2 regions of the uncultured Salinibacterium sp. genome follow, and region 2 is predicted to be linked to the other one. Evidence: predicted binding sites of a transcription regulator. Region 2 holds the regulator's gene; the other holds the start of a gene.
What was found. The regulator HspR, encoded in region 2, represses chaperone genes until heat shock. The targets are predictions, from matches to a motif close to AAGTTGAGTCNNNNNGACTCAACTT.

Region 1 (3,407 bases), 720 kb from region 2:
GCCGCAATGAAGGTGACAGCCGCGCAGAAGATCAACCTGTTCAACGCTCAAGGAAAGGCCGACCTGTACTGAGCGTCTCAGTGCAACTGACTCATGACTAAAAAACTGATGCTGGGCCTCGGCGGCACCGTCGACTACGAGATCCGTTGGGATTCCGCCGTGCTCGAGTCGCTCGTGGCCCAGTATTCAGTGACTGCAGCAGAGTTGGATGCCCGATTGCCCATTACCAGCGAACGCGACCTTCTTGTTGCGCTGCTCGCCTTCGTGCGCGACGGTGTCGGAGGGGAACGCTTCGTCGCCTCCTCCGACATCGTTGAGCAGTTCGCGGCGCGTTTCTCCACCGAGATCACGCTCGGTGGCACGTGTGTGCGGGCAGCCATCGCGATGGAGGCGCTCAATATCCCGGCAACTGTGCACCTCGTCAGCATCGATGACAACGTGCGTCGCTTATTGCCGGAGAGTACGCGCTATATTTCGAGCGCGCAGGAAGACTCTCTCGACCCCCACCTCATCGTGCAGTTTGGCGAGGGTGCGAGTGTCGTCGCAGGCGATATCGCAATCCGTTCCCCGCACCCCAACCGTGTGATCTTCACCAACGACCCGCCCAATCGCGAACTCCGCCTCAGCGATGAGCTAGGCGCAGAACTCTCTAACACTGACGTTTTCATGTTCTCGGGTTTCAATGTGATTCAAGAACCGGGAGTACTCACCCAGCGGTTGACGAGCATCCGCCGGCACATGAATCACCTTCCCGACAGCGCCATCGTCTTCTACGAAGACGCTGGTTACCACGTACCTGAACTCAGCATCCGTGTGCGCGATGCCCTCATCGACATTATTGACGTGTACAGCATGAATGAAGACGAAATGCAGGCCTACCTCGGCCGACGTGTTGAGCTTCTGGATGCCCATCAATTGCACCTCGACCTCGTTCAACTCCACGCTCTTATCCCCGCGCGCGTGCTTGTCGTGCACACGAAGTACTGGTCAATCGCTCTCGGAGATCGACCGCACAACTACGCACACGCCCTGCGCGGCGGTGTCGTGATGGCAAGCACGCGGTATGTGTATGGCGATGGTTTCACCGCTGCCGACTACGCGCGGGTCGAAGCCTTCCCCACGAGCACTGCCGGCACCGCTGTTGCCCTCGAGCTCGCGGCCACATTCGGAGCAAGCGCCGTGACCGTTCCCGGTCTACAACTCGACACCCTGACCCCCACCACTATCGGTTTGGGCGACACTTTTGTGGGCGGGTTCGTCGCGGCGCTTGCTCGCTAACTGCTTTCCTGAGGAGCGTACGTTCTCAGCGAACGTGAAGGCAAAAAACTTGGCACTCGCAGGGTCAGAGTGCTAATTTTTCATTGTTGAGTCAAAGGGACTCAACTTTGAGAAAGGGGTTTCCCATGACACAGTCATTTGATCCTTTTGCCGAACTTGAGCGGCTCACTACAGCAGCCCAGTCCCGCGTCGGCACCCAGCCCATGCCCGTGGATCTCTACCGCCAGGCCGACGAGTACGTCCTCAGCGCCGACCTCCCGGGAGTAGACCCCGGCTCCGTTGACGTTGACGTTGACGGCCAGCTCCTGACGATTCGCGCTGAACGCACCGCAGGCGAACGCGAAGGAGCCAAGTGGCTCTCGCAAGAGCGTCGTTATGGTTCGTACCTGCGCCAGTTCAGCATTGGTGCCGGCATCGACCGCGAAAACATCAGCGCCAGCTACGACAATGGTGTGCTCAGCGTGATCATCCCGGTTTCAGAAAAAGCGAAGCCTCGCAAAATCGAGGTCAGCACTAACTCGGCGAACCAGGCACGTGCAACCGAAACTGCCGCGGTCGCGAGCTAGTTCAACCGAGAGAGTCGGCGTTTCCAGCCGACAGAGCAACGAGGGCGGATGCTTCACGCATCCGCCCTCGTTGCTTAAGAAACCTGCATCCGCAGCCCTACAGCGCTCGCAATCGCGGAGCAATGTCGCGCTCGAAGAGTTCGAGGAAACGACGCTGGTCGCCGCCGGGCGCATGGAATACAAGATGGTTGAGTCCGGCATCCACATACTGCCGAATTTCTTCAACGATCTTGTCGGGATCGTTGCCCACGATCCACCGTGACGCGATCTGCTCGATCGGCAAGGCATCAGCAGCACGTTCCATCTCGACAGGGTCGGTGATGTCATGCTTTTGTTCTTTGGAGAGCGCAAGTGGCGCCCAGAAACGTGTGTTCTCAAGGGCGAGTTCGGCATCGGTATCGTAGGAGAGCTTGATCTCGATCATCCGGTCGATGTCTTCGAAACTGCGGCCAGCCTTGGCCGCACCCTCCTTGACGCCAGGAATGAGCGCGTCGTTATAGAGTTCCATGCCCTTGCCCGAGGTGCAGATAAAGCCGTCGCCAGCACGCCCCGCATAGCGAGCCACCATCGGGCCACCGGCAGCAATGTACACCGGGATCGGCTCGTCGGGGCGGTCATAAATGCTTGCGCCGTGGGTGGAGTAGTACTCGCCGTCAAAAGACACACGGTCTGAGGTCCAGAGCTCACGCATGAGGCGAACCGATTCGCGCAAGCGAGCGAAGCGCTCCTTGAACTCGGGCCAATCTTGCTCGCCGGCACCACGGAATCCGGTGGCGATCTCGTTGAGCGCCTCGCCGGTTCCCACGCCAAGCATGACGCGCCCCGGGTAAAGGCAGCCCATCGTCGCAAACGCCTGAGCAAGCACGGCAGGGTTGTAACGGAACGTTGGAGTCATCACGCTCGTGCCGATGCGAATCGTGCTCGTGCGCTCCCCCACGGCCGCCATCCAGCTCAACGAAAACGGTGCATGACCGCCTTCGTGACGCCACGGCTGAAAGTGGTCACTGACGGAAACACTCTCCATGCCGTGCGCTTCGGCCGCGACTGCGATCTCTACGAGTTCACGTGGGGCGAATTGTTCAGCTGACGCTTTGTATCCGAGAGTGAGAGTCATAACTCCATTGTGCCGGTGTTATTCGCGAGGCGCCTGTAAAAAATCAGAAACGGCGCGCGGAACATAGGGGGCAACATCTCCGCCGAGTGCGGCAACTTGGCGGACCAGTGAACTCGAGACGTGCGCGTGCGCCGGATTCGGCAGCATGAAGATCGTCTCGACGGCAGCAAGATCTCGGTTGACAATCGCCATGGGCGTTTCGTAGGCGACATCCACTTGAGACCGGATGCCCTTCACAATCACACTCGCACCGACCTCTGTGCAGTAGTCGACAAGCAAGCCCATGCTCCAACTCGTGACCCGGATGTTGCCGACGAGCCTGGCATCCGCCACCGCTTGCTCAATGAGCGAGACGCGCTGCGCTATGGGTAACAGGGCAGTTTTGCCGGGATTATGCACGACAAGAACGTGCACCTCGTCAAACGTTTTTGCTGCCCGCTCAATCACGT
Region 2 (3,407 bases):
ATCGCCGACGTCATCGAGCCTGGCTACATTCTTGGTGAGCGCGTTGTGCGTGCCGCGAAGGTTGCAGTCTCTGGCCCTACTGAATAAGTCGGGGGTGGCGTGTAGTGGCTAGCCAAGATTGGTTCGATAAGGACTTTTATGCAGTGCTCGGTGTATCAAAGGATGTCTCCGAAGCTGATTTGAAGAAGACCTATCGCAAACTCGCGCGCCAGTTCCACCCGGACTCCAACCCGGGTGATCCGAAAGCTGAGGCGCGTTTCAAGGAAATCAGCGAAGCACATTCCGTGCTTTCTGATCCTGAAATGCGTCGCGAATACGATCAGGTTCGTGCCATGGGCTCGGGCGCCCGCTTCCAAGCGGGCGGCCAAGCCGGCGGCTTCGAAGATGTCTTTGGTGGCATGTTCGGTGGCGGCGGTCAGAGTTACGGCGGCGGTCAGTCGAGCGCGAGCTTCGAAGATCTCCTCGGTGGCATGTTCGGTGGGCCGGGCGGCCCTGGCGGCGGTCCCGGCTTCCGGGGTGGCCCCGCCAAGGGCCGTGACCTGGCGGCGAACACAACGCTCGACTTCGCGACAGCGATCAACGGCGAAACGATCAAGCTCCAACCAGCAGGCGGTCGTCCGATGAACGTCAAGGTTCCTGCGGGAGTCAGCGACGGTCAGAAGATCCGCCTCAAAGGTAAAGGTGAGCCGAGCCCCAATGGCGGCCCGGCTGGCGACTTGGTTTTGACGGTGACCGTGCGTAAGCATCCGGTATTCGAACGAGACGGCAACAACATTCGTGTTGTTGTCCCCGTCACGTTTGTGGAAGCAGTGCTCGGCGCCACCATCGAGGTTCCCACGCTCGGTGGCGCTCCCGTGAAACTGAAGGTTGCCCCTGGCACCCCGAGCGGGCGAGTATTGCGGGTAAAGGGTCGCGGAGTCGCGACAGCGAAAGCAACGGGAGACCTGCTTGCCGAAGTGCAAGTGGCGGTGCCCAACCGCATCCCGGAAGCTGCGCTTGCGCACCTCGAGGCCTTTGCAGAAGCGATGCCCGCAGAAAACCCGCGGGACGAACTGATTGCCAGAGCCAGGAGCTAATAACCATGGATGAGTTCACGCCCGCCTTCGCTATTGCCGTTGCGGCAGAGTTGGCAGGCATGCATCCGCAGACGCTGCGACAGTACGACCGTCTGGGTCTCGTGTCTCCCACGAGAACCAGCGGTCGGTCGCGGCGTTACTCTATGCGCGACGTTATGCAGTTGCGTGAAATTGCGGCGCTCAGCGCCGAAGGCCTCAACCTCGAAGGCATCAAGCGGATTCTCGATCTAGAAAACACGGTGACGGAGCTCAGCTCGCGCGTTCGCGAACTCGAAGCGGCGCTCGCCGACGAGCTTCTCGCCAGGCCGGGTCGCCGCGTCTTCGCCGCTGGTCAAGCGGGCGAAGTGATCTCCCTCAAGGCCGGAACGAGAGCCGAACGCACCGACCAGGTCGTGCTCTGGCGGCCGTTCGTTCGCCGCGATAACCAGCTGCCACGCTAATGACAAGGCCATCGCGTGAGCTCCCAGCAACCCCGCGAAAGGCGCGCTGATGTTCCGTGAAGCACCACCGCTCGGCGGCCCAGCCATTCTTCGACAACGCTGGAGCGAAGTCTCGTTTCTGCACTGGAAAGTAGACCCCGCGCTCGTCGCACCGTTCATGCCAGCAGGCTGCCGCCCGGATACCCTCAACGGCAGCACGTGGGTGGGGCTCATAGCTTTTCAGATGTCGCACAGTTCCTTCTTCGGTGGGCCCCGCATCCCGTGGCTCGGTGATTTTCCCGAAGTCAACGTGCGGCTCTATTCTGTCGATGACAAGGGCCGGCGAGGCGTTGTTTTTCTGTCCCTCGAGGCATCGCACCTGATTCCAGTACTCACCGCCAGAGCAGCTTTTGGGCTGCCCTATCAGTGGGCATCGATGAAGATCGGGCAGCGAGAAGGACAGGTTGCCTACAAGACGAAACGGCATGGCCGGCCGGATGCGGCATCCCACATCATTGTGCGTCCCGTGGACGATCCGGCGGCGAGCGTTGCGCTCGCGGCTGACCCGCTTGCGACGTTTCTGACTGCGCGGTGGGCGTTTCACGAGACCTACCGTGGACGCACTATCTACTGTCGCAACCACCACGAGCCGTGGCCCTTGCAGCCCGCTGAACTGGTGCACCTTGACGACGGGCTGCTGGCGGAGGCCGGGTTTGAGGGCCTCGCTGACCGCGCGCCGGATTCGGTCATGTACGCGAGCGATGTCACGACGACGTTCGCTACTCCCCAGCGACCTCTCCAAATTTCGAGGCCAATTGTGCGCCCGGTGTGGACGTCTGAGCGTTCTTCCTAGGGTCATTCAGCAATATGCCCAAGTCGCATAGACAATTTTGGGCAATATGGTCTCATCAGCACAAATGAGCATTGCCTCTTTGCTGACACAGGGACATGATGAGTAACCACAACGTCATATAGGCACAACACGATTGAAACGATGAACCCTGAGAATGATGGCACGGGGATAGTTCCCGTGAGCGCGTCATTCTCTCGGCTTTTCGCCGCAGACAACGACGCCACATAACGCAGGAGGCACCATGACGACAGTTCGCGCAGCGATCACTCAAACCACGTGGACAGGCGACAAGGAGTCGATGATCCAGAAGCACGAGCAATTCGCTCGGGATGCCAAAGAGCAGGGCGCTCAAGTCATTTGCTTCCAAGAATTGTTTTACGGCCCGTATTTTGGAATCACCGAAGACAAAAAGTATTACGCCTACGCCGAGCCCGCTGATGGCCCCATCGTGCAGCGTTTTCAAGCACTCGCCAAAGAACTCGACATGGTCATGATCTTGCCAATCTACGAAGAGGCCATGACCGGGGTTTACTACAACACCGCAGTGGTCGTGGACTCCGACGGCACCAACCTCGGTTCGTACCGTAAGCACCACATTCCTCATCTCGACCGGTTCTGGGAGAAGTTCTACTTCCGTCCCGGCAACATGGGGTACCCCGTTTTCAATACCGCGGTTGGCCCCATCGGCCTCTACATTTGCTACGACCGACACTTCCCCGAGGGCTGGCGCGAACTTGGTCTCAACGGTGCCGAGATTGTGTTCAACCCGAACGCCACCAAGCCCGGGCTCTCCAATCGTCTCTGGGAGGTCGAAGGCCCCGCCGCTGCGGTCGCCAATGGCTACTTTGTGCTTCAGCCCAACCGCGTTGGCCGCGAAGACAACGAATACGGTGACCTTGCTGTCGACTTCTACGGCACGAGCCAAGTGATCGACCCGCGCGGCAATTTTGTGGGAGAGCGCGGATCGGGCACCGACGAAGAAATCATGATTCGCGACCTCGACATGGACCTGGTTCGCCAGATGCGTGACGACTGGCAGTTCTACCGTGACCGTCGTCC

Region 1: AACZ26_RS05475 (Hsp20/alpha crystallin family protein) is a predicted target of HspR. The motif match lies at 1,362-1,386, and genes of this name have one in related genera.

What each region holds. Positions count from the first base shown of each region.
Region 1 covers NZ_CAXBBH010000001.1:1,111,480-1,114,886, reverse strand. Annotated here, with positions in the region: gene AACZ26_RS05485 (ketose-bisphosphate aldolase) at 1-72, shown strand, start outside; gene AACZ26_RS05480 (ADP-dependent glucokinase/phosphofructokinase) at 94-1,278, shown strand; gene AACZ26_RS05475 (Hsp20/alpha crystallin family protein) at 1,404-1,844, shown strand; gene fgd (glucose-6-phosphate dehydrogenase (coenzyme-F420)) at 1,942-2,958, opposite strand; gene coaD (pantetheine-phosphate adenylyltransferase) at 2,977-3,407, opposite strand, start outside.
Region 2 covers NZ_CAXBBH010000001.1:386,764-390,170, forward strand. Annotated here, with positions in the region: gene AACZ26_RS01865 (nucleotide exchange factor GrpE) at 1-87, shown strand, start outside; gene AACZ26_RS01870 (DnaJ C-terminal domain-containing protein) at 105-1,076, shown strand; gene AACZ26_RS01875 (heat shock protein transcriptional repressor HspR) at 1,082-1,516, shown strand; gene AACZ26_RS01880 (DUF2071 domain-containing protein) at 1,566-2,348, shown strand; gene AACZ26_RS01885 (nitrilase-related carbon-nitrogen hydrolase) at 2,590-3,407, shown strand, end outside.